Regions from separate parts of the Cellulomonas pasadenensis genome, predicted to be linked through region 2. Evidence: predicted binding sites of a transcription regulator. Region 2 holds the regulator's gene; the other holds the start of a gene.
The links. Region 2 encodes HrcA, which represses chaperone genes, less so after heat shock. Its sites were predicted from a motif close to TTNGCACTCGNNNNNNNCGAGTGCNAA; they were not measured.

Region 1 (11,561 bases), on a different contig from region 2:
ACGGCCACGACCGCGAGCGCGAGGATGAACAGGCGCGTCCGGGGCAGGTCCATGCCGAGCACCGGCACCGCCCCGGAGAGCCACGCCGGCGCGCGCACGTCGACGTTCGGCGCGCCGAACACGTCCCGCGCGAGCTGCTGGAGCACCAGCGCGACGCCGAACGTGACGAGCAGCGTGTCGAGCGGCCGCCGGTACATGCGGGAGAGGAGCGTGACCTCGAGCAGCAGGCCGAGCAGGCCGCCGACGAGGAAGCCGAGCGGCAGCGAGACGAGCAGCGAGACGCCCGCGTCGGGCAGCACCTGCTGCACGACGAACGCGGTGTACGCGCCGGCCATCATGAGCTCGCCGTGCGCCATGTTGATGACGCCCATCTGCCCGAAGGTCAGGGCGAGGCCGAGCGCCGCGAGCAGCAGGACCGAGCCGAGGCTCAGCCCCGCGAACAGCTGGGGTAGCAGGGCGTCCATGGGCCGCCTTCCTGTGGGGTGGTGCACCGGGGGCGACGACCCGGCCGGCCGAGGGGTCGGACCGGCCGGGTCGCCGCGATCGGGGTGCGCGGGTGCGCGCGTCAGGTCAGGACAGGCCCTCGGCCCAGTCGTAGCCCTCGAGGAACGGGTCCGGCTCGATCGGGCCGTCGGACTGCCACACCGGGTAGATGAGGCCGTCCTCCTGGATCTCGCCGATGTACGCCGTCTTGGCGATGTGGTGGTTGTCGCCGTTCACGGTGACGGTGCCCTCGGGCGCGTCGAAGGTGACGCCGTCCGCGGCCTCCTGGATCGCGGCCACGTCGAACGACCCGGCCTTCTCGACCATGCCCTTCCACAGGTACAGCGACGTGTACGCCGCCTCCATCGGGTCGGACGTCGGCCGGTCGTCCCCGTACGCCTCCTTGAAGGCCGCGACGAAGTCGGTGTTCGCCGCCGACTCGACGGTCTGGTAGTAGTTCCACGCCGTCAGCTGCCCGACGACGTTGTCGACGCCGATGCCGCCGACCTCCTCCTCCGCGATCGAGACGGAGACCACCGGGACGGTGTCCGCGGCGAGGCCGACGTTCTTGTACTCCTTGAAGAACGCGACGTTCGAGTCGCCGTTCAGGGTGTTGAACACCGCGTCGGCGCCCGACGCCTTCAGCTTGTTGACGATCGTCGAGAAGTCCGTGTGCCCGAGCGGGGCGTACTCCTCGCCGACGATCTCGATGCCGTTCGCCTCGGCGTACGCGTTGATGATCTTGTTCGCCGTGCGCGGGAAGACGTAGTCGGAGCCGACGAGGAAGACCTTCGTCTTCCCCTGCTCCTTCAGGTAGTCCATGCCCGGGATGATCTGCTGGTTCGTCGTCGCACCCGTGTAGAAGACGTTCGGCGACGCCTCGAGGCCCTCGTACTGCACCGGGTAGAACAGCAGGGAGTCGCGGGACTCGAAGACCGGCAGCATCGCCTTGCGCGACGACGACGTCCAGCCGCCGAACACCGCCGCGACGCAGTCGGACGAGATGAGCTTCTCGGCCTTCTCCGCGAAGACGGTCGGCTCGGACGCGCCGTCCTCGGCGACGACCTCGAGCCGCTTGCCGAGCACGCCGCCGGCCGCGTTGATCTCCTCCGCGGCGAGGTCGAGCGAGTCGCGCACCGTCTGCTCCGAGATCGCCATCGTGCCGGACAGCGAGTTGAGGAAGCCGATCTTCACGGTGTCGCCGGAGGTGTCCACGCAGGACGCGCCGCCCGAGGGGGTGGCTCCCGCGTCGTCGGACGCGCCGGCGCGGGCGCCGCACGCGGACAGGGCGAGCGCGGTGGCGAGGACGCCGGCCGACAGCGCGAGCGCGCGGCCGCGGGACGCCCGGGCGGGGAGGGGGTGTCTGGTCAACGCAGGTGCCTTTCGTCGGGACGAGCGGGCGGTCGGGGCGAGGTCGGGGCGGTCGGACGCCGTGTCGCACCGCGCTGTGTCCCGCGGCGTATACATCCCGGTGCCCATGGCCGGGAACGCTAGGGACGCCGTGTTTCGCGCGTCCGACGCGCGGCGTAAACACTGCGTTTCGCCCGGATCCGGCGCGGGTGCGCGCGCGCGACGTGGCGGCCGTCGCCGGAAAGGTCGCGGCCCCGGCGGCGCGCCCCGGTTACGCTCCCGGCATGCCGCTGCGCCCCCTCGACCAGTCGTCGAAGCTCAAGGACGTCCTCTACGAGATCCGCGGCAAGGCGCTCGACGAGGCAGCACGCCTGGAGGCCGAGGGCCGGCGGGTCCTCAAGCTCAACACCGGCAACCCGGCGGCGTTCGGCTTCGACGCGCCGCACCAGATCGTCGCCGACGTCATCGCCGCCGTCCCCCACGCGCACGGGTACACCGAGTCGCGCGGCATCCTCTCCGCGCGCCGCGCCATCGTCACGCGCTACGAGACCGTCGCCGGCTTCCCGACGTTCGACGTCGACGACGTCTACCTCGGCAACGGCGTCTCCGAGCTCATCACGATGACGCTCCAGGCCCTGCTCGACGAGGGCGACGAGGTGCTCATCCCCTCCCCCGACTACCCGCTGTGGACGGCGATGACGAGCCTGTCCGACGGGAAGCCGGTGCACTACCGGTGCGACGAGTCGACCGGGTGGCAGCCCGACGTCGAGGACATCCGCGCGCGCATCACGCCGCGCACCAAGGCGATCGTCGTCATCAACCCGAACAACCCCACCGGCGCGGTGTACAGCCGCGAGGTGCTCGAGCAGATCGCCGACGTCGCGCGCGAGCACAGCCTCCTGCTGCTCGCCGACGAGATCTACGACCGCATCCTGTTCGACGGCGCGAAGCACATCCCGCTCGCGTCCGTCGCGCCCGACCTGCTGTGCCTCACGTTCAACGGGCTGTCGAAGACGTACCGGGTCGCCGGCTACCGCTCCGGCTGGGTCGTCGTCACCGGGCCGCAGGGGCACGCCAAGGGCTTCCTCGAGGGGATGACGCTGCTCGCGTCGACCCGGCTGTGCCCCAACGTGCCCGCGCAGCACGCCATCCAGGCCGCGCTCGGCGGCGTGCAGTCCATCGAGGGGCTGGTCGCGCCCGGCGGCCGCCTGCACGAGCAGCGGCAGGTCGCGTGGGAGGGCCTCACGTCCATCCCCGGCGTCGACTGCGTCAAGCCCGACGGCGCGCTCTACCTCTTCCCGCGCCTCGACCCCGAGGTGCACGAGATCCACGACGACGCACAGCTCGTGTACGACCTGCTGGTGAGCGAGCACATCCTGCTCGTGCAGGGCACCGGCTTCAACTGGCCCACGCCCGACCACCTGCGGATCGTCACGCTGCCGGAGGCGCGGGTGCTCGGCGAGGCCGTCGAGCGCATGGGCAACTTCCTCGCGTCGTACCGGCAGGTGCCGCGGCGCTGACACCGCCCGGACCGGGGCCGGCCCGCGTTGCTCCGGTCGGGGGACGACGGGCGCGGCGCCCGTCCGCACGAGCGGCGAGCGCCCCGGCAGCGGCGGTCGCGCCACTAGCCTGGCGCGTCACCAGTCCCACCGTGGAGGCTCCATGCTGCCCCTCACGTACGACTACTCGTACGAGTCCTCGAGCTCCGACGACCTGACGGGCGCGGGCGCGGTCGCCCTCGTCGTCCTCGGGCTCTTCTACGTGGCGATGATCGTCTTCGGCATCTACCTGTACATGCGGGTCGCCAAGAAGGCCGGCTGGACGCCGTGGCACGGCCTGCTCATCCTCGTGCCGCTCGCCAACATCGTCTTCCTCATCATGTTCGCGTTCATGGAGTGGCCCATCGAGCGCCGCCTGCGCGAGGCGGAGGCCCGGCTCGGCATCGCGCCCGGCGGCGACCCGTACGGCGCCGCGGGGTACGGCGGGTACGCCGCACCCGGCTACGGCGGGTACGTCGCACCGGGCTACGGCGGGTACGTCGCGCCGGGCCACGGCGCCGCCCCCGGGTACGGCACGGGCACCGGGTACGGCACGGGCACCGCGGACAGCAGCACGGACCCGTACGCCGCACCGGCCGACCCGGCGACGACCGCCGCGACCGGCGCACCGGCCCCCGACGTCGCGACCGGGGCGCCCGGCGTCGCGGCGGCACCCCCGGCCTCCTCCGCACCCGGTGCGTCCGGCACCGCCCCGTCGCCGTACGGCGCACCGCCGGCACCCGGCACGCCCGGCCCGGCCTTCGGCACGCCCGGCTACGGCACCGGGGGCTTCGGCACGCCGGGCTACGGCACGGGCGGCTTCGGCACGCCCGGCTACGACCCCACGCCCGACGAGCCGCCGGCCGCCGACGGCGCGGCCCCGCAGGCCCCGCACCCCCCGGGCACCGACGCACCGCCGACGTCCCCGTGGGACCCGCCGGCGCCGCGCTGACCCGCACCGTCCCCGCACGCACCTCCCGCGCCCCGGCCGCACGCCGCGAACGCCGAGGGCCGCGAACGCCGAGGGCCGGCCACCCCGTACGGGGTGACCGGCCCTCGGTCCGTTCAGCTGGTGCTGGACCGGCTGCGGCTCAGAAGCCGCCGCCGAAGTCCTCGCCGCCACCGGCCGGGGCCGCGGGGGCCTTCTCCGGCTTGTCGGCCACGACGGCCTCGGTGGTGAGGAACAGGCCGGCGATCGACGCGGCGTTCTGCAGCGCCGAGCGCGTGACCTTCACCGGGTCGTTGACGCCCGCGGCGAGCAGGTCCTCGTACTCGCCGGTCGCGGCGTTGAGGCCCTGGCCGGACGGGAGGTTGCGGACCTTCTCCGCCACGACGCCGCCCTCGAGGCCCGCGTTCACGGCGATCTGCTTGAGCGGGGCCTCGATCGCGACCTTCACGATCTGGGCACCGGTCGCCTCGTCGCCCTCGAGCTCGAGCTTCTCGAACGCGAGCTTGCCGGCCTGGATGAGCGCCACGCCACCACCGGCGACGATGCCCTCCTCGACGGCCGCCTTCGCGTTGCGCACGGCGTCCTCGATGCGGTGCTTGCGCTCCTTGAGCTCGACCTCGGTCGCCGCACCCGCCTTGATGACGGCCACGCCGCCGGCGAGCTTGGCGAGGCGCTCCTGGAGCTTCTCGCGGTCGTAGTCCGAGTCCGAGTTCTCGATCTCGGCGCGGATCTGGTTGACGCGGCCCTGGATCTGGCCGGCGTCGCCGCCACCCTCGACGATCGTGGTCTCGTCCTTCGTCACGACGATCTTGCGCGCCGTGCCGAGGACCTCGAGGCCCACCGTGTCGAGCTTGAGGCCGACGGTCTCGGAGACGACCTGGCCGCCCGTGAGGACCGCCATGTCCTGCAGCATCGCCTTGCGGCGGTCGCCGAAGCCGGGGGCCTTGACGGCGACCGACTTGAACGTGCCGCGGATCTTGTTGACGACGAGCGTGGCCAGGGCCTCGCCCTCGACGTCCTCGGAGACGACGAACAGCGGCTTGCCGGCCTGGATGACCTTCTCCAGCAGCGGCAGCAGGTCCTTGACGTTCGAGATCTTCGACTCGACGAGCAGGACGTACGCGTCCTCGAGGACCGCCTCCTGGCGCTCCGGGTCCGTCACGAAGTACGCCGACAGGTAGCCCTTGTCGAAGCGCATGCCCTCGGTGAGCTCGAGCTCGAGGCCGAGACCCGACGACTCCTCGACGGTGATGACACCCTCCTTGCCCACCTTGTCGAGGGCCTCGGCGATGAGCTCGCCGATCTGGGTGTCCGCGGCGGAGATGGCGGCCGTGGCGGCGATCTCCTCCTTGGTCTCGATCTCCTTGGCCTGGTTGAGCAGCTGCTCCGTGACCGCGGCGACCGCCTTCTCGATGCCCTTCTTCAGGGCGATCGGGTTGGCGCCGGCGGCGACGTTGCGCAGGCCCTCGCGGACCAGCGCCTGGGCCAGGACGGTCGCCGTCGTGGTGCCGTCACCCGCGACGTCGTCCGTCTTCTTGGCGACCTCCTTGACGAGCTCCGCACCGATGCGCTCGTACGGGTCCTCGAGGTCGATCTCCTTGGCGATGGAGACGCCGTCGTTGGTGATCGTCGGCGCGCCCCACTTCTTGTCGAGCACGACGTTGCGGCCCTTCGGGCCGAGGGTGACCTTGACGGTGTCGGCGAGGACGTTGAGCCCGCGCTCCATGCTCCGCCGGGCCTCCTCGTTGAAGGCGATGATCTTGGCCATGGGGCTGTGATCCTTCTTCCGGTTCGTGGGTCGGCCGGTCGGTGCCCGCGACGGACGGGCCGCGCGCGCGGTCACGTCCCGCGTCGCGACGACCCTCACCTAGGCCGGTGCTGCTGTCACTCCCCACCGGAGAGTGCTAAGTCAATGGTTAGCACTCGACCCCTGCGAGTGCAAGCAGCGCAGGCCCGTCCGTGGACGACGACGGCCCGGTCGCGCGGACCTCCGCGACCGGGCCGGTCGGAGCGGGCGACGCCCGCGGTGCTCGGGTGCGGGCGCCCGGCCCGCGGCCGCGTCAGAGCGGGCGCACCTGCTCGGCCTGCGGGCCCTTGCTGCCCTGGCCGACCTCGAAGTCCACCGCCTGGCCCTCCTCGAGGGAGCGGTAGCCCGAGCTCTGGATCGCGCTGTAGTGGACGAAGAGGTCCTGGCCGCCGCCGTCGGGCGTGATGAACCCGTACCCCTTCTCCGCGTTGAACCACTTGACCGTGCCCTGCGCCATGCCGTGCTCCTCGCCGTCCGGGGCCCGGGACGCTCCGCCGTCGCCCCGGTGCGTGGAGCCTAGTGGCGCCCGAACAGCGGTGACCAGGGGGTTCGTCCGTACGTACGCGTGCCGCGCGGGGCCGTCGGGACGGGCGTCCACGACGGCGCCGCGGACCGCCGGAGGGGCGGCCGGACGGGCGTCAGGCCTCCGGGTCGGTGACGAGCAGGACGACGATGCCCGTGGGCGCACGGTCCGGGTCGACCTCGACGGTCGTGACGCCCGTCGTCGTCCCGACGAGGTCCGCCGTCACCCGCAGGTCCTCCGAGGCGACGAAGACGGTCGAGACGTCCGGCAGGTCCTCGGTCGCGTTGTCGGGCGTGACGTCGGTGAAGCCCGCGGCGCGCAGGTCGTCGGCGACGCGGCCGGCGAGGCCGGACACCCGGGCGCCGTTGAGCACCTCGACCGGCGTGGTGAGCACGGGTGCGGCGGGCGGGGCCTCGGGCGGCGGGGTGGTCTCCGCCGCGGGGGCCTCGCCCTCGGTCGCCGGCTCCTCGCCGGCGGGGTCCTCGGGCGCGGCCGGCTCCTCCGCGGCGGGCGGGTTCCCGCCGCCCCCGACGACGGGCAGGTCACCCGTGCGGGACAGGTACGCCACGGCGCCGTACGCGAGCACCGGCACCACCAGCAGCACGACGAGGAAGGGCCACCACCGGCTCCAGGCGGAGCGGGGCGCGCGGTGCACGCCGCGGGGCCCGTCGGGCGTGACGGCGTCGAACTCGTCGTCCGGGTAGGGGTAGTCGGCCTTGCTCACGGCGGAAAGGCTAACGGGTGCACCCCGGCGCGTCGGGGACGCCGGCACCCGTCCGTGCGCCGTCCTGCCCGGCGGACGCGGCGGTACGGGACGTAGCGGGCGTCGGCGCGCGCGGGCTCAGGCGTCGGCGCCGAGGCGGCGGGCCGTGCGGGCCCGCTGGCGCGAGGAGCGCATGCGGCGCAGGCGCTTGACGAGCATGGGGTCGTGCGCGAGGGCCGCGGGGTCGTCGATCAGCGCGTTGAGCACCTGGTAGTACCGCGTCGCCGACATGTCGAACAGCTCGCGGATCGCCTGCTCCTTGGCGCCCGCGTACTTCCACCACTGCCGCTCGAACGCGAGGACCGCCTGGTCCCGCTCCGACAGCGACGACGCGGCGTCGGCGGGGCGGGGCTCCTCGAGCGTGGCGGTCGCGCTGCTCGCCGTGGCGTCCATGGTGCCTCCGGTCCGTCGGTCCTCCGCACGCGCCGGGGCGGGCCCGGGCGTCGTGCACCGCCCTCGCGGACGGCGCTGCCATGCTACGTGCGAACAACACGGGTGTCATTCCCCGTCCCGGCCCGGGGGCGCGCGTCGGCGACGGTAGCGTGCGGCGCCGTGACGCCCGCACCCCTGGACCAGCTCGTCGCGCCCGACTGGGCGCGCGCCCTCGCCCCGGCGGAGCCCGCGCTGCGCGCCGCGGGCGACTTCCTGCGCGCCGAGGTCGCCGCCGGCCGCGAGTACCTGCCCGCCGCCGACGCCGTCCTGCACGCGTTCCGCCGCCCGCTCGCCGACGTGCGCGTGCTCGTCGTCGGCCAGGACCCGTACCCGACGCCCGGGCACCCGATGGGACTGTCGTTCTCGGTGCAGCCCGACGTGCGCCCGGTCCCGCGCTCGCTCGCCAACATCTTCACCGAGCTCGCCGCCGACGTGGGCGTCCCGACGCCGTCGTCGGGCGACCTCACGCCGTGGGCCGACCAGGGCGTGATGCTGCTCAACAGGGTGCTGACGGTGCGCCCGGGCGCGCCCGCGTCGCACCGCGGCAAGGGCTGGGAGCAGCTCACCGACCGCGCCATCGCGGCGCTGGTCGAGCGCGGCGGTCCCCTCGTCGCGGTGCTGTGGGGGCGCGACGCGCAGCAGCTCGGTCCCGCGCTCGGCGACGTCCCGGTCGTCGCGAGCCCGCACCCGAGCCCGCTGTCCGCGAGCCGCGGCTTCTTCGGCTCCCGGCCGTTCTCTCGCGTGAACGCGCTCCTGGCCGAGCAGGGCGCCCCGCCGGTCGACTGGTCGCTCCCCTGACCGAGGAGCGGCGCCGGCTCAGTGGTCGTGAGGCGCCCGCTCGGTGGTCGTGAAGCGTTGCGGACGCCAGGTGTCCGCACCCCTTCAGGCGAGCCGCACCGCCACGCCGGCCTCGCGTGCGCAGCGGCCGTCCGTGGCGGTCGGGTCCCCCGGACGGGGCATAGTGGGGACGTGCGTGCCGACGACCGCCCCGAGCCGACCCCGACGCCCGACGCCCCGGGCACCGACACCCCGACCGCCGAGGCCCCCGGCACCGGCGCCGCCGACGCCGCGCCGCCGCGGTGGGGACGGTACGTCGCCGTCGGGGACTCGTTCACCGAGGGCCTGTGGGACGCGCCCGACGGCCAGGACGCCCCGCAGCGCGGCTGGGCCGACCAGCTCGCGTCGCACCTGTCGCGCCGCCGCACCGCCGCCGGGCTGCCGCCGCTCGAGTACGCCAACCTCGCCGTCCGCGGCCGGCTCATGCGGCCGATCCTGCACGACCAGGTCCCCGCGGCCCTCGCACTGCGGCCCGACCTCGTCAGCGTCATCGGCGGCGGCAACGACATCCTGCGCCCGTCCGTGGACGTCGACCGGCTCGCCGCCGACCTCGAGGAGGCCGTGGCCCGGGTGCGGGCCACGGGCGCCGACGTGCTGCTCGGCACCGGCTTCGACTCGCGGGAGAGCCCGCTGGTGAAGGCCACCCGGGCCCGCGTGGGCGTCTACAACGCGCACGTGTGGTCGATCGCGCGCCGGCAGGGCGCGTACGTGCTCGACACGTGGGGCATGCGCAGCCTGCTCGACTGGCGCATGTGGGCGGCGGACCGCATCCACATGACGACCGAGGGGCACACGCGCGTGGCGCAGGCGGCGCTCGTCGGGCTCGGGCTGGCGCCGGAGCGGGCGGACTGGGACGACCCGCTCGCGCCGCTGCCGGCCGTGCCGCGCCTCGAGAAGGCCCGCGCGGACGCCCGCTGGTTCCGCGAGCACGCGTACCCGTGGGCGACGCGCCGGCTGCGCGGCCGCTCGTCGGGCGACACGCGCATGCCGAAGCGCCCGGTGCCGGCGCCGCTCGACTGAGCCCGGCCGGCCTGCAGCCGCCCGCGCCCGCGCCGCCCGCACCCGCGGCCGGCACGCCACCCACGGTCGCCGAGGCCGGAGCCGAGGACGTCCCGGCGGGGACTCAGCCCGGGTCGCGCGCACCGCCGGGCGCCCCGTCCTCCGCACCCGGCACCGCGCCCGCGGCCTGCAGCGGCAGCCGCGCCTCGACCCGCGCACCCACCTCGGGGCCGGGCCCGACGCGCAGCCGGCCGCCGACGATCGCGAGCCGGTCGGCGAGCCGGGACGTCCCCGACGCGGGGTCCACGGCCCGCGGCGCGTAGGGCGCGCCGTCGTTGGAGACGACGATGACGAGGACTCCCCCGTCGAGGTCGAGGCGCACGTCCACGCGCGAGGCGGGACCGTTCTTCAGCGCGTTGGTGACGGCCTCCTCCACGACGCGCAGGGCGAGGAGCCGCTCGGCGACGGTGACGTCGCTGCGGGTCGGGTCGTCGAGCGTGCGGACGGCGTCGCTCGCGCGCAGGCTCGTCGCGATCGTCGCGGGCAGCCGGCCGAGCAGCGCCCGGACGGCGGGCACCAGGCCGAGCTCGAGGCGGTCGGGGTAGAGCAGGCGGCTCATCTGGCGGACGTCGTCGTCCCGGATCTCGGCGAGCTGGCCGCGGACCCAGACCAGCTCGTCGACGAGGCACGGGTCGCTGCCGCGCCACCGGCCCTCGACGTCGGCGAGGCGCGCGTCGACCAGCACCAGGCGCTGCTGCAGCGTGCCGTGCAGGCCCTCGGCGACCTGGCGGCGCACGCGGATCTCCTCGGCCTCGAGCGCGCGCACGGCCAGCTCGACGCCGACGGCGGCGCGCTCGGCCTCCCGGGCCCGGCGTCGGGCGGACCGCCGGTCGAGCATGACCCACACGCCGATGCCCGCGGACACGGCGCCCGTGACGGCGGCGGCCACGAGCTCGGCGCGCAGCGACGCGCCCTCGTCCGGCCCGTACACCCCGACGGCCACCTGCGCGGTCGTCCGCGCGACCGCCATGACGACCGCCGCGACGAGCGTGCGCAGCGCGACGCCCCACCCCGTCGGCGCCCGGTGCACGCGCAGCGCCCCGAGCGCGACGACGAGCACGGCGACCGCGAGGGCGTTGGCCAGCAACCGCTGCCACAGGGCGACGTCGGTCCAGCCGGGCACGACGCTGGCGTAGATGTAGGTCGTCTGGAACGACGCGCCGACGCCGTAGCCGAGCGCCACCAGCCCGGACGCCCGCACCAGCACGCGGCGGTCGGCGGCGTCGTCGGCACGGCGCGTCGAGAGGGGCGTCACCCCGTCCGTGCCCGCCATGCCCGTCCCCACTGCCGCCGCGTCGACGCGTGCGTCCCGCGCGCCCGACGTCCCGGGCGACGATACTGGCCCGTGATGAGCACTCCTGCCGACGGCCCGCTGCGGGTCGCGATCGTCGAGGACCAGCCGCTCTTCCGCTCGATGCTGCAGCGCACGGTCGCGGAGGACCCGGCTCTCCTGGTCGTCGCCACGTGCGCCTCCGTGTCCGAGGCACGGCAGGCCCTGCGCCCCCGCGTCGCCGACGTCGTCGTGCTCGACATCGACCTCCCGGACGGGAACGGGATCGCGCTGGGCGTGCAGCTGCGCCGCGCGCAGCCCGACCTCGGGGTGCTGCTGCTGTCCGCGCACGACGCGATGGACCTGCTGCTGGACCTGCCGCGGGACGTCGCGCACGGCTGGGGCTACCTGTCGAAGACGAGCATGACGGACGAGGCGACGCTGCTGGACGCGGTGCGCGCGGCGGCCGCCGGGCGCACGGTGCTGGACCCGGCGCTGCTCGAGCGGATGACGCCGCGCCACGGCTCGGCCGTCGCGCAGCTGACGCACC
Region 2 (11,561 bases):
GATCTGCCCGACGAGGCGGTGCCGGACGACGTCCGACGACGACAGCCGGCAGAACGCCACGTCGTCGACGTCGCCGAGGATGCTCTCGACCACGCGCAGGCCGGACGTCGTGCCCGACGGCAGGTCGGTCTGCGTGACGTCGCCGGTGACGACGACCTTCGAGCCGAACCCCAGGCGGGTGAGGAACATCTTCATCTGCTCCGTCGAGGTGTTCTGCGCCTCGTCGAGGATGATGAACGCGTCGTTGAGCGTCCGTCCCCGCATGTACGCGAGGGGCGCGACCTCGATGGTGCCGGCCTCCATCAGCCGCGGGATCGACTCGGGGTCGACCATGTCGTGCAGCGCGTCGTACAGCGGCCGCAGGTACGGGTCGATCTTCTCCGACAGCGTCCCGGGCAGGAAGCCGAGCCGCTCGCCGGCCTCGACGGCGGGGCGCGTCAGGACGATGCGGTTGACGCGGCGCGCCTGCAGCGACTGCACCGCCTTCGCCATCGCGAGGTACGTCTTGCCGGTGCCGGCGGGACCGATGCCGAACGTGACGGTGTTCCGCTCGATCGCGTCGACGTACTCCTTCTGCCCCGCGGTCTTGGGCCGGATCGTGCGCCCGCGCGTGGACAGGATGTTGAACGTGAGGACGTCGGCGGGCCGCGCCTCGGAGCCGGCGGTGAGCATCGCGACCGAGCGCGTGACGACCTCGGGGCTCAGCGGGGTGCCGGCGACCGCCATCTCGACGAGCTCGTCGACGAGGCGGGTGACGAGACCGACGTCGCCGGCCGGGCCGGCGAGCGTGATCTCGTTGCCGCGGACGTGCACGTCCACGGTGCGGAAGCCGTCCTCGACGGCGCGCAGCACCTCGTCGCGCAGGCCGAGCAGCTCCACCATCGACACCTCGGCGGGGACGGTGATGCGGTGCTCGACGCGCGCGTGGTGCGGCTCGTCGGGGACGCGGGGTGCGGGGCTGGAGTCGGCCATGTGCTCGGCGGGCGCCGTGCGCTCCTTCGCTCGTGCGGCGTGCCGGACGCGCGGCTGCGTCCGGCCGGCCGCGCGGGGACGCCGTGGGCCTGGGCCCATCCTACCGAGGCCGCCGCGCGCACTCGCTGCCCGGAGGCGGATCCGGCGGCGGGCGTCGCGCGAGCGGCGGTCAGCCCCAGCGACCGAGCCGCTGCGCGAGCAGGGCGAGCGCCACCGGCCCGGCCGTGGACGTGCGCAGCACGTGCGGGCCCAGCCGCGCCGTGACGGCGCCGGCCGCGAGCAGCCCGTCGAGCTCGCGTGCGCCGATGCCGCCCTCCGGCCCCACGACGACGAGCACGTCGCCGGCGGCGGGCAGCACCACCTCGGCGAGCGGCGTCGTCGCCTCCTCGTGCAGCACCAGCGCGCAGCCGCCGGCCTCCCGGGTGCGCTGCACGAGCGCGCGCAGCCCGGCGCCGTCGACCGCCTGCGCGACCTCGGGCGCCCGCGCCCGGCGGGACTGCTTGGTCGCCGCCCGCACCGTGCCGACCCAGCGGGCGCGGCTCTTGGCGGCACGCTCGCCGCGCCACACGACGATCGACCGCTCCGCCTGCCACGGCACCACCGCGTCGGCGCCCACCTCGGTGGCCGCCTCGATCGCCATCTCGTCCCGGTCGCCCTTGGCGAGGGCCTGCACCAGCACGAGCCGTGGCGACGGCTCGTCCTCCACGACGACGTCCTCGACCGCGAGGCGCACCCCCTCGGGTCCGACCGCGCGGACCGTGCCCACGAGCCGCACGCCCGCGCCGTCCACGACGTCGACCCGCTCGCCCGGCGCGCGGCGCTGCACCACGCCCGCGTGCCGGCCCTCGGTGCCGTCGAGGAGGAACTCCCCGCCGGCCGCGACGGCCGCGAGCGCGCCCGGCTCGACGAGGAAGACGGGTGCGCTCACCGGCCCGCGAGCTTGTCGCGCAGCTTGGCGAACACCCCGGGGTTCGCGGCCGACAGGCGCGCGTCGGGGCGCTCCTCGCCGCGCAGCCCGGCGAGTCGCCGCAGCAGCTCCGCCTGCTCGTCGTCGAGCGCCGTCGGCACGTGCACGTCGACGTGGACGTGCAGGTCGCCGCGGCCGCCGACGTGCAGGTGGCCGACGCCGAGCCCCTTGAGCGTGACGACCTGACCGGGCTGCGTGCCCGGCCGCAGGTCGACCTCGCGCGGGCCGTCGAGGGTCTCCATGCTGAGCACCGTGCCGAGCGCCGCCGCCGTCATCGGCACCTCGAGGGTCGCGTGCAGGTCGTCGCCCTTGCGCACGAACGTGTCGTGCCGGCGCTCGCGGATCTCGAGGTAGACGTCGCCGGCCGGGCCGCCGGCGGGACCGACCTCGCCCTGGCCGGTGAGCTTGATGCGCGTGCCGGTGTCGACTCCCGCGGGCACGTCCACCGACAGGGTGCGGCGCGAGCGGACGCGGCCCTCGCCGGCGCACTCGGTGCACGGCTCGGGGATGACGGTGCCGAAGCCGTGGCACGCGGCGCACGGCTGCGTCGTCATGACCTGGCCGAGGAACGACCGCGCGACGCGCTGCACGGACCCGCGGCCGCCGCAGACCTCGCAGGTGCGCGGCGACGTGCCGGGGCGGCAGCACGTGCCGCCGCACGTGGGGCAGAGCACGGCCGTGTCGACCTGCACCTCGCGGTGCGCCCCGAAGGTCGTCTCCGCCAGGTCCACGTCCAGCCGCACGAGCGCGTCCTGACCGCGCCGCGCGCGCGGCATCGGGCCGCGGGGCGCGCCCGGCCCGGCCGCGCCGAAGAACGTCTCGAAGATGTCCTGGAAGCCGAAGCCGCCCCCCATGCCGCCGCCGGGCGACGCCGGGTCGGCGCCCATGTCGTACGCGCGCCGCTTCTCGGGGTTGCCGAGCACGTCGTAGGCGCGCGAGACGTCCTTGAACCGCTCCTCGGCGGCCGGGTCGGAGCCGGCGACGTCGGGGTGCAGCTCGCGGGCGAGCTTGCGGTACGCCTTCTTGACCTGCTCCGGGGTGGCGTCGCGCGCGACGCCGAGGATCTCGTAGTAGTCCGTCACGTGGGGTGCTCTTCGCTTCCTGCTCGTCGGGGGCCCGTCCGGATGGGGTCGGCCCTGCCGGTCAGCCGGCGAGGATGCGCGTGAGGTAACGGGCCACGGCCCGCACCGCCGACATCGTCCCGGGGTAGTCCATGCGCAGCGGCCCCACGGAGCCGAGCACGGCGACGCCGCCCTCCGCGCCGTAGCCGCTCGTCACGATGCTCGTCTCCGCGAGCCCTTCGTGCTGGGTCTCGCGCCCGATGCGCACCGCCACGCCGGCGGTGTCCTCCGCCATCTCCGAGAGCAGGCGCAGGAGCACGACCTGCTCCTCCAGCGCCTCGAGGACGGGGCCGATCGTGTGCGGGAAGTCCGCACCGGCGCTGCGGGCGAGGTGCGAGGCGCCCGCGACGACGACGCGCTCCTCCCGCTCCTGGGCGAGGGTCTCGCCCACCACGGCCACGACCGCGCGGGCGAGCGCCGAGCCGTCGGCCGCGAACTCGTCCGCGAGCGCGTCGAGGGCGACGTCGAGGTCGGGCAGGCGCAGGCCCGCGGCGGCGACGTTGAGCCGGACGCGCAGGCGTGCGACCACCGCCTCGTCGACGTCCTCCCGCAGCTCGAGCGTGCGCTGCTCGACCCGGCCGGTCGTGGTGATGATGACGACCAGCAGGTGCCGTGCGCCGACGGGCACCAACTCGACGTGCCGCAGCGCCGAGCGCCGCAGCGACGGGTACTGCACGACCGCCACCTGCTGCGTGAGCTGGGCGAGCAGCCGGACCGCGCGGTCGATGACGTCGTCGAGGTCGACCGCCTGCTCGAGCAGCGTGCCGATCGCCCGCTTCTCGGCCGCGGACAGCGGCTTGACGCCCGAGAGCCGGTTCACGAAGACCCGGTAGCCGAGGTCGGTGGGCACGCGCCCCGCGGACGTGTGCGGCTGCACGATGAGCCCGGCGTCCTCGAGCGCGGCCATGTCGTTGCGGATCGTCGCCGGCGACACCCCGAGCGCGTGGCGCTCCGTGAGCGCGCGCGAGCCCACGGGCTCGCGCGTGGCGACGTAGTCCTCGACGATCGCGCGCAGGACGTCCAGCCGACGGTCCTCGCTCATGGCCCCTCCTCCCGTGCGTCGCGGGTCCGCGCCCGTGCTCCCCGCCGTGGGAGGCGGTCCCCGGCGGGTAGCACTCGACGAGCGCGAGTGCCAATTCTACGCCGAGCCGCGCGGCGCCGGCACGGCACGCCGCGGCGGGCGGCTAGCGTGCCCCGCGTGAGCCACGACCGCTACGGCCCCGACGTCCTGTCCGCCGGCCCGACCCGGCACCACCGTCCCGCGCGGACGTCGCGCGACCAGCCCGCCGAGACGGGGCTGGTCGTCGAGGACGTCGAGACCGGGTGGGTGGGCGCGGTGGTGCGCGTGGAGAAGTCCGGCGGCCAGCACGTGGTCGTGCTCGAGGACCGCCGCGGCCGTACGCGCACGTTCACGCTCGGGCCCGGGTTCTGGGTGGACGGCGAGCCCGTCGTCCTCGTCCCGCCCGTGACCCGGGCGGCGCCCGCGCGGCCGACGCGCACGGCGTCCGGCTCCGTCGCCGTGCACGACGCCCGGGCCCGCGTCGCGCGCGGGAGCCGCATCTGGGTGGAGGGCAAGCACGACGCCGAGCTCGTCGAGAAGGTGTGGGGCGACGACCTGCGGGTCGAGGGCGTCGTCGTCGAGCTGCTCGAGGGCGTCGACCACCTCGCCGACGCGGTGCGCGACTTCCGCCCGACGGCGGACCGGCGCATCGGCGTGCTCGTGGACCACCTGGTGCCCGGCTCGAAGGAGAGCCGGATCGCCGCCGAGGTCGTCCGGTCCGCGCCCGCGGGCACGGTGCTCGTGCTCGGGCACCCGTACGTCGACGTGTGGCAGGCGGTGCGCCCCGAGCGCCTCGGCCTGACCGCGTGGCCGACGATCGAGCGCGGCACCGAGTGGAAGCGCGGCATCCTGCGCGAGCTCGGCTGGCCGGCGGACGACCAGGCCGACGTCGCCCGCGCGTGGGTGCGGATCCTGCGGTCGGTGCGCAGCTACGCCGACCTCGAGCCGAGCCTGCTCGGGCGCGTCGAGGAGCTCATCGACTTCGTCACGGCCTGACGCCCCGCTGCCGCCCGGCGCGACGACGCCCCCGCCGACCGGCGGGGGCGTCGTCGTCAGGGCAGGGCAGGTCGCGAGGCGTCGCGTCGCGCGTCGGGCCCGTCAGGGGGCGACGACGCCGCCCGTCAGCCGGCGGAACGCGTACGCCGAGATGAGGATCGCGACCGGCGTGCCGACGAGGGCGCCGACGCCGCACAGCGCCGCGCCCACGGCCGACACGAGCCACGCCACGAGCACGACGAGGATCGACGTGCCGATCTCGCGCGACTGCACGGTCACGCTCGAGCGGATCGCGTCGATCGCGCCCTGCCCGCGGTCCACCACGAAGTGCACGGCGAAGAAGACGAGGTACACGACCGCGAGCAGCAGCACCGGGCCGAGGAGCGGCACCCAGCCCACGATCAGGTACGCGACCGTCATCAGCAGGCCGACCACGAACACCGGCCCGGCGTGGGAGAGGTCGAACATGTCGCCCACGGTCACCTGACGGCCGTCCGCCACCTTGAGCGCCGCCCGGACGTACGCGGCCAGCCACAGCGCCGACAGCAGGACGGTCAGCGCACCGAGCACGAGGCCGCCCACGCCGAAGCCGATCGCCGAGAGCGCGCCGGCGCCCCCGTCCGCGTTCTGCGCCAGCGCACCGAAGCCGCCGAACGCGATCGAGGCCAGCAGGACGACGAGGAAGATCCCCACCGCCCACGCGATCCCGCCCACCACGAACGCGACCCAGTTCTGCCCGAACTTGCTGAAGGCCCACGACAGGCTCGCGCCCACGTCGACCGCGGGCGGACGCGGGGCGCCCGCGTAGGGCTGGCCGTAGGCGGCGCCGGGCTGCCCGTACGGCCGCCCCGGCGGGACGTACCCGCCGGACGGCGGCGGGTACGCGCCACCCGGCGCGCCGTACCCCGGCTGGCCCTGTCCCGGCTGGCCCTGCCCCGGCTGGCCGTACCCGGGCGGGGGCGGGTACCCGCCGCCCGGCGGCGGGCCGTAGGGCGACGCCGGCGGCTGCCCCGGCGCGGGGGGCGGGTACGCGCCGCCCGGCTGTCCCTGCCCGGGCGGCGGCGGCACGCTGCCGTCGTCGTCGCGCGGCGGCGTGCCGCCGGGGTTCTCGCTCATGCGCGCAGGTCTCCTGTCCGACGGGCGCACGGTGCGCCCACGCAGGTCAGCGAACCGACCCGTGGGAAGCGGTGTCAAGGCGACGCACGGCCGTGCGTCCGCCGCGCCGCCCGCGCCGGTACGCTGCGACCCGGACGAATCGCCCGTCCGGCCGCACCCGTGCCGGGCGCCCCCACCTCAGGAGCACCCGTGTCGCACGACCCGTACGCCGCACCGCCGGCCCGCTCGACGCCCGCCGCGACGTGGGCCGTCCTCGCGCACCTCGGCGGGATCCTCGCCTACTTCTACGTGGGCTGGGTCACGGCCCTCGTCGTGTGGCTCGTGCACCGCGGCAAGGACCACGGCGTCGCCCACCAGGCGCTCGTGGCGCTCAACTTCCAGCTGACCGTCCTCGTCGCCCTGGTGGCCGCGCGGATCCTCGCGGAGTTCCCGCTGGTCGGGTTCGTCGGCTGGATCGCGATGGTCGCGATCGGCGTCGCGAGCCTCGTGCTCTCGGTGCTCGCGGCCGTCGCGGTGAGCAGCGGCCGGACGTACCGGTACCCGATGACGCTGGAGCTGGTCCGGTGAGCGGCTACCCCGCGCCCCCGGTCGGCCCGCCCCTGCGTCCCGAGGACGAGCGGACGTGGGCCGTGCTCGCGCACGCGCTGCCGCTCCTCGTGTCGTTCGTCGCCCCGCTCGTCATCTGGCTCGTGCTGCGCGGGCGCGGCCCGTACGTCGAGCACCACGCCAAGGAGTCGCTCAACTTCCAGATCACGGTGCTCGGCACGGCCATGGTCACGACCGTGGCGGCCGTGCTGACGTTCGGCCTGCTCGGCTTCCTGCCGTACCTCGTGCTGGTCGCGGGCGCCGTGCTGCACGTGGTCGGCGCCGTCGCGGCCTCGCGCGGCGAGTGGTTCCGGTACCCGGTCTCGGTCCGTCTCGTCCGCTGACGCGGGCCGCAGCACGCGGGCCCGAGCGGCGCCCGGCGGCACCGCCCGGCGCACGCCGGTCAGGCCGCGAGCGTCCGCACGACGGCGTCGGCGAGCAGGCGCCCCCGGCGCGTGAGCACGACGCGGCGCGTGCCGTCGAGGCCGAGCGCCGCCCGCGGGTCGACGAGCCCGTCCGCGACGAGGCCGGCCACCGCGGCGCGCGCGGTCGGCGCGAGCTCGCCGATGGGCAGCCCCTGCGCGATCCGCACACCGAGCATGACGTGCTCGAGCTCGGCCGTCGTCTCGTCGACCACCTCGCGGCCCGCCGCCGGGCTCCGCCCCGCCGCGAGCCGGTCGGCGTACGCGCGCGGGTGCTTGACGTTCCACCACCGCACGCCGCCGACGTGGCTGTGCGCCCCCGGGCCGATGCCCCACCAGTCGTCGCCGCGCCAGTAGCCGAGGTTGTGCCGGGAGGCGTCGGCGGGCGTGCGCGCCCAGTTGCTGACCTCGTACCACTGCAGGCCGGCCGCCGTCAGCAGGTCGTCCGCGAGCTCGTACTTGGCGGCCTGGTCGTCCTCGTCGGGGAGCGTCAGCTCGCCGCGGCGCACCTGGACGGCCATGCGCGTGCCCGCCTCCACGACGAGCGCGTACGCGCTCACGTGGTCGACGCCGGTGGCGAGCGCCGCCTCGAGGCTGCGCCGCCAGTCGTCGAGCGACTCCCCCGGGGTGCCGTAGATGAGGTCGAGCGAGACCCGCAGCCCCGCGTCCCGCGCCCACCGCACGACGTCGGGCACGCGCCGCGGGTCGTGCGTGCGGTCGAGCGTCGCGAGCACGTGCGGCACGGCCGACTGCATGCCGAACGACACGCGCGTGAACCCCGCCGCGGCGAGGCGCCGCAGGCCGTCCGGCGTGACCGAGTCCGGGTTCGCCTCGGTGGTCACCTCGGCGTCGGGCGCCAGGCCCCACGTGTCCCGCACGCCGCCCAGCAGCCGCGCCAGGTCGTCGACGGGCAGCAGCGTGGGCGTGCCGCCGCCGACGAACACCGTCGAGACCGGTCGGGCCGGCAGCCCCGCGTCGCGCAGCACGCGGTCCGCGAGCGCGATCTCCCCGAGCGCCGTCGCGGCGTACGCGGCCAGGCTCGCGCCGCCGCCGAGCTCGGTGGCGGTGTACGTGTTGAAGTCGCAGTAGCCGCAGCGCACCGCGCAGAACGGCACGTGCAGGTACACGCCGAACGCACGGCCGGCCGACCGCGCCACGACCGACGGCGGCAGCCCGCCGTCGTCCGGCGGGACGTCGCCGTCGGGCAGCGCCGGGCTCATGCCCGCACCGTCACTTCTTCTTCGCGTCCTTCGCGTCCCGGCCGCCGCTGGAGCCGGCGCCCTCCGACGTCAGCGCGGCGATGAAGGCCTCCTGCGGCACGTCGACCCGGCCGATGGTCTTCATGCGCTTCTTGCCCTCCTTCTGCTTCTCCAGCAGCTTGCGCTTGCGGGTGATGTCACCGCCGTAGCACTTGGCGAGCACGTCCTTGCGGATCGCGCGGATCGTCTCGCGCGCGATGATCCGCGAGCCGATCGCCGCCTGGATCGGCACCTCGAACTGCTGGCGCGGGATGAGGTCCTTGAGCTTCGCCGTCATCATGACGCCGTACGCGTACGCCTTGTCCTTGTGCACGATCGAGCTGAAGGCGTCGACCTGCTCGCCCTGCAGCAGGATGTCGACCTTCACCAGGTCGGCGACCTGGTCGCCGACCGGCTCGTAGTCCAGGCTCGCGTAGCCGCGCGTGCGCGACTTCAGCTGGTCGAAGAAGTCGTACACGATCTCGGCGAGCGGCAGCACGTAGCGCATCTCGACGCGGTCCTCGGACAGGTAGTCCATGCCCTGCAGGTCGCCGCGCTTGCCCTGGCAGAGCTCCATGATCGCGCCGATGAACTCGCTGGGCGCGAGGATCGTCGCCTTGACGACCGGCTCGTGCACCTCGCGGATCTTGCCGCCGGGGAACTCGCTCGGGTTCGTCACGCGGACCTCGGTGCGGTCCTCGAGCACCACGTCGTAGACGACGTTCGGCGCCGTGGAGATGAGGTCGAGGTCGAACTCGCGCTCCAGCCGCTCCCGGATGATCTCGAGGTGCAGCAGGCCGAGGAACCCGACGCGGAAGCCGAACCCGAGCGCGACGGAGGTCTCGGGCTCGTAGTTCAGCGCGGCGTCGTTGAGCTTGAGCTTGTCGAGCGCGTCGCGCAGCACCGGGTAGTCGGTGCCGTCGATCGGGTACAGCCCCGAGAACACCATCGGCTTCGGGTCGGAGTAGCCGCCGAGCGGGTCGGAGGCCGGCTTGGCGGAGTTCGTCACCGTGTCGCCGACCTTCGACTGGCGCACGTCCTTCACGCCCGTGATCAGGTAGCCGACCTCGCCGACGCCGAGCCCCTTGGTGGGCACGGGCTCGGGCGAGATGACGCCGATCTCGAGCAGCTCGTGGGTCGCGCGCGTCGACATCATCGCGATGCGCTCGCGCGGGTCGAGGTGGCCGTCGACGACCCGCACGTACGTCACGACGCCGCGGTAGGTGTCGTAGACGGAGTCGAAGATCATCGCGCGGGCCGGCGCCGCGGCGTCGCCGACGGGGGCCGGCACGGTGCGCACGATGCGGTCCAGCAGCGCCTCGACGCCCTCGCCCGTCTTGCCGGAGACGCGCATGACGTCCTCCGGGTCGCCGCCGACGAGGCCGGCGAGCTCCTCCGCGTACTTCTCGGGCTGCGCCGCCGGCAGGTCGATCTTGTTGAGCACCGGGATGATCTGCAGGTCGTTCTCGAGCGCGAGGTAGAGGTTCGCGAGCGTCTGCGCCTCGATGCCCTGGGCGGCGTCGACCAGCAGCACGGCACCCTCGCAGGCGGCGAGCGACCGCGAGACCTCGTACGTGAAGTCGACGTGCCCGGGGGTGTCGATCATGTTGAGGGCGTACGGCGTGCCGTCGACCTCCCACGGCATGCGGACGGCCTGCGACTTGATCGTGATGCCGCGCTCGCGCTCGATGTCCATGCGGTCGAGGTACTGCGCGCGCATGGCACGCGCCTCGACGACGCCGGTGAGCTGCAGCATCCGGTCGGCGAGGGTCGACTTCCCGTGGTCGATGTGCGCGATGATGCAGAAGTTGCGCAGCAGCTCGGGCGTCGTGGCCGCCGGGGCGATGCGTGCCGCGGCGGCGGCGCTCGGGATCGGGGACACGCGCTCTCAGGCTCCCGGGTCGTGGGGGCGCCGGTGGACGGCGCCGGAGGTCTGTCGTTCTCGGTCGGCTCCGACGGGGACGGCTCGGCCCTGGTGGGCGGTCGCGGGTCGGTACCACCATGCTCCCATGACCAGCGACGTGTCGGCCCCACCGGTCCCCGCGGGACCCGACGGACCGCCGGTGCACGCGCCGGGCTGCGACGCCACGTACCTCGACGTCCTCGCGCACCTGCAGGAGGCCTTCCTCGACGGCGTCCGCCGCGCCGACCCGCAGGCGCGGGTGCCGTGGTGCGGCCGGTGGCGCGTGCGCAGCCTCGTCGTGCACCTGGCACGCATCCACCACTGGGCGGCGGCGGAGGCGGCACGCCGGCGCGAGGTCCCCCTCGGGCGCGGGCCGTTCGTGCTGGACGAGCTCTACGCGCGCTGCGCGGCCGAGCTGCGGGCCACGCTCGCGGCGGTGGACCCCGGTGCGCCCTCGAGCACGCTGCTCGGCCCGGGCCCCGCGGCCTTCTGGCACCGTCGTCAGGTGCACGAGACGCTGGTGCACCTGGTCGACCTCCGGCGGGCCGCCGCGCTCCCCGGCCCGGCACCGGTCGCGGGCGCGCCCGCCCCCGCGCTGTGGGCCGACACGGTCGACGAGCTGGTCACGGTGATGCAGCCGCGGCAGGTGCGGCTGGGGCGCACCCCGCCGCTCGCGGTGCGCGTGCGCGTCGACGCCGACGACGCCGGCCGCTCCTGGACCCTCGGCGGGGCCGGGCTCGACGGTGCAGGGCCGGACGGTGCAGGACCCGACGTCGTCGTCAGCGGGCCGGCGCAGGACCTGGCGCTGCTGCTGTGGCGGCGCACGACATTGGACGACGCGCGGCTGCGGGTGCGCGGCGACCGGGCGGCGCTCGACGTCCTGCTCGGCTCGCGCCTCGTCCCGTGAGCGCGTGCGCTGACCCGTGCCGTGCCGTGACGCGCGCCCCGCCGTGACGGCAGGGCGGTGCGCCGCGGCCTCACGCCTCCCGCGTGATGCGGACCTCCACCACGAGGTCCTCCGTCTGCGGACCCGCGTAGATGCCGCGCAGCGGCGGCACGTCGTCGTACGACCGCCCCCGGCCCAGCACGACGTGCCGGTCGCCCACGGCGACCCGGTTGGTGGGGTCGAACCCGTACCACTCGCCCGTCCACCACTCGACCCACGCGTGCGACTCGCCGCT

Region 1: a site for HrcA is predicted at 6,237-6,263, ahead of groL (chaperonin GroEL). Genes of this name have one in related genera too.

The regions. Positions count from the first base shown of each region.
Region 1 is NZ_JBFTEP010000017.1:320-11,880, reverse strand. Features, by position in the region: gene urtB (urea ABC transporter permease subunit UrtB) at 1-464, opposite strand, end outside; gene urtA (urea ABC transporter substrate-binding protein) at 571-1,854, opposite strand; gene AB6N23_RS04235 (pyridoxal phosphate-dependent aminotransferase) at 2,118-3,353, shown strand; gene AB6N23_RS04230 (hypothetical protein) at 3,496-4,323, shown strand; gene groL (chaperonin GroEL) at 4,463-6,088, opposite strand; gene AB6N23_RS04220 (cold-shock protein) at 6,381-6,584, opposite strand; gene AB6N23_RS04215 (LytR C-terminal domain-containing protein) at 6,766-7,374, opposite strand; gene AB6N23_RS04210 (DUF3263 domain-containing protein) at 7,492-7,806, opposite strand; gene AB6N23_RS04205 (uracil-DNA glycosylase) at 7,966-8,643, shown strand; gene AB6N23_RS04200 (SGNH/GDSL hydrolase family protein) at 8,815-9,702, shown strand; gene AB6N23_RS04195 (sensor histidine kinase) at 9,806-11,014, opposite strand; gene AB6N23_RS04190 (response regulator) at 11,090-11,561, shown strand, end outside.
Region 2 is NZ_JBFTEP010000065.1:3,332-14,892, reverse strand. Features, by position in the region: gene AB6N23_RS10670 (PhoH family protein) at 1-972, opposite strand, end outside; gene AB6N23_RS10665 (16S rRNA (uracil(1498)-N(3))-methyltransferase) at 1,142-1,900, opposite strand; gene dnaJ (molecular chaperone DnaJ) at 1,897-3,021, opposite strand; gene hrcA (heat-inducible transcriptional repressor HrcA) at 3,083-4,102, opposite strand; gene AB6N23_RS10650 (DUF3097 domain-containing protein) at 4,259-5,116, shown strand; gene AB6N23_RS10645 (hypothetical protein) at 5,219-6,232, opposite strand; gene AB6N23_RS10640 (DUF4870 domain-containing protein) at 6,422-6,799, shown strand; gene AB6N23_RS10635 (DUF4870 domain-containing protein) at 6,796-7,161, shown strand; gene hemW (radical SAM family heme chaperone HemW) at 7,221-8,459, opposite strand; gene lepA (translation elongation factor 4) at 8,470-10,359, opposite strand; gene AB6N23_RS10620 (maleylpyruvate isomerase family mycothiol-dependent enzyme) at 10,487-11,287, shown strand; gene AB6N23_RS10615 (transglutaminase family protein) at 11,358-11,561, opposite strand, start outside.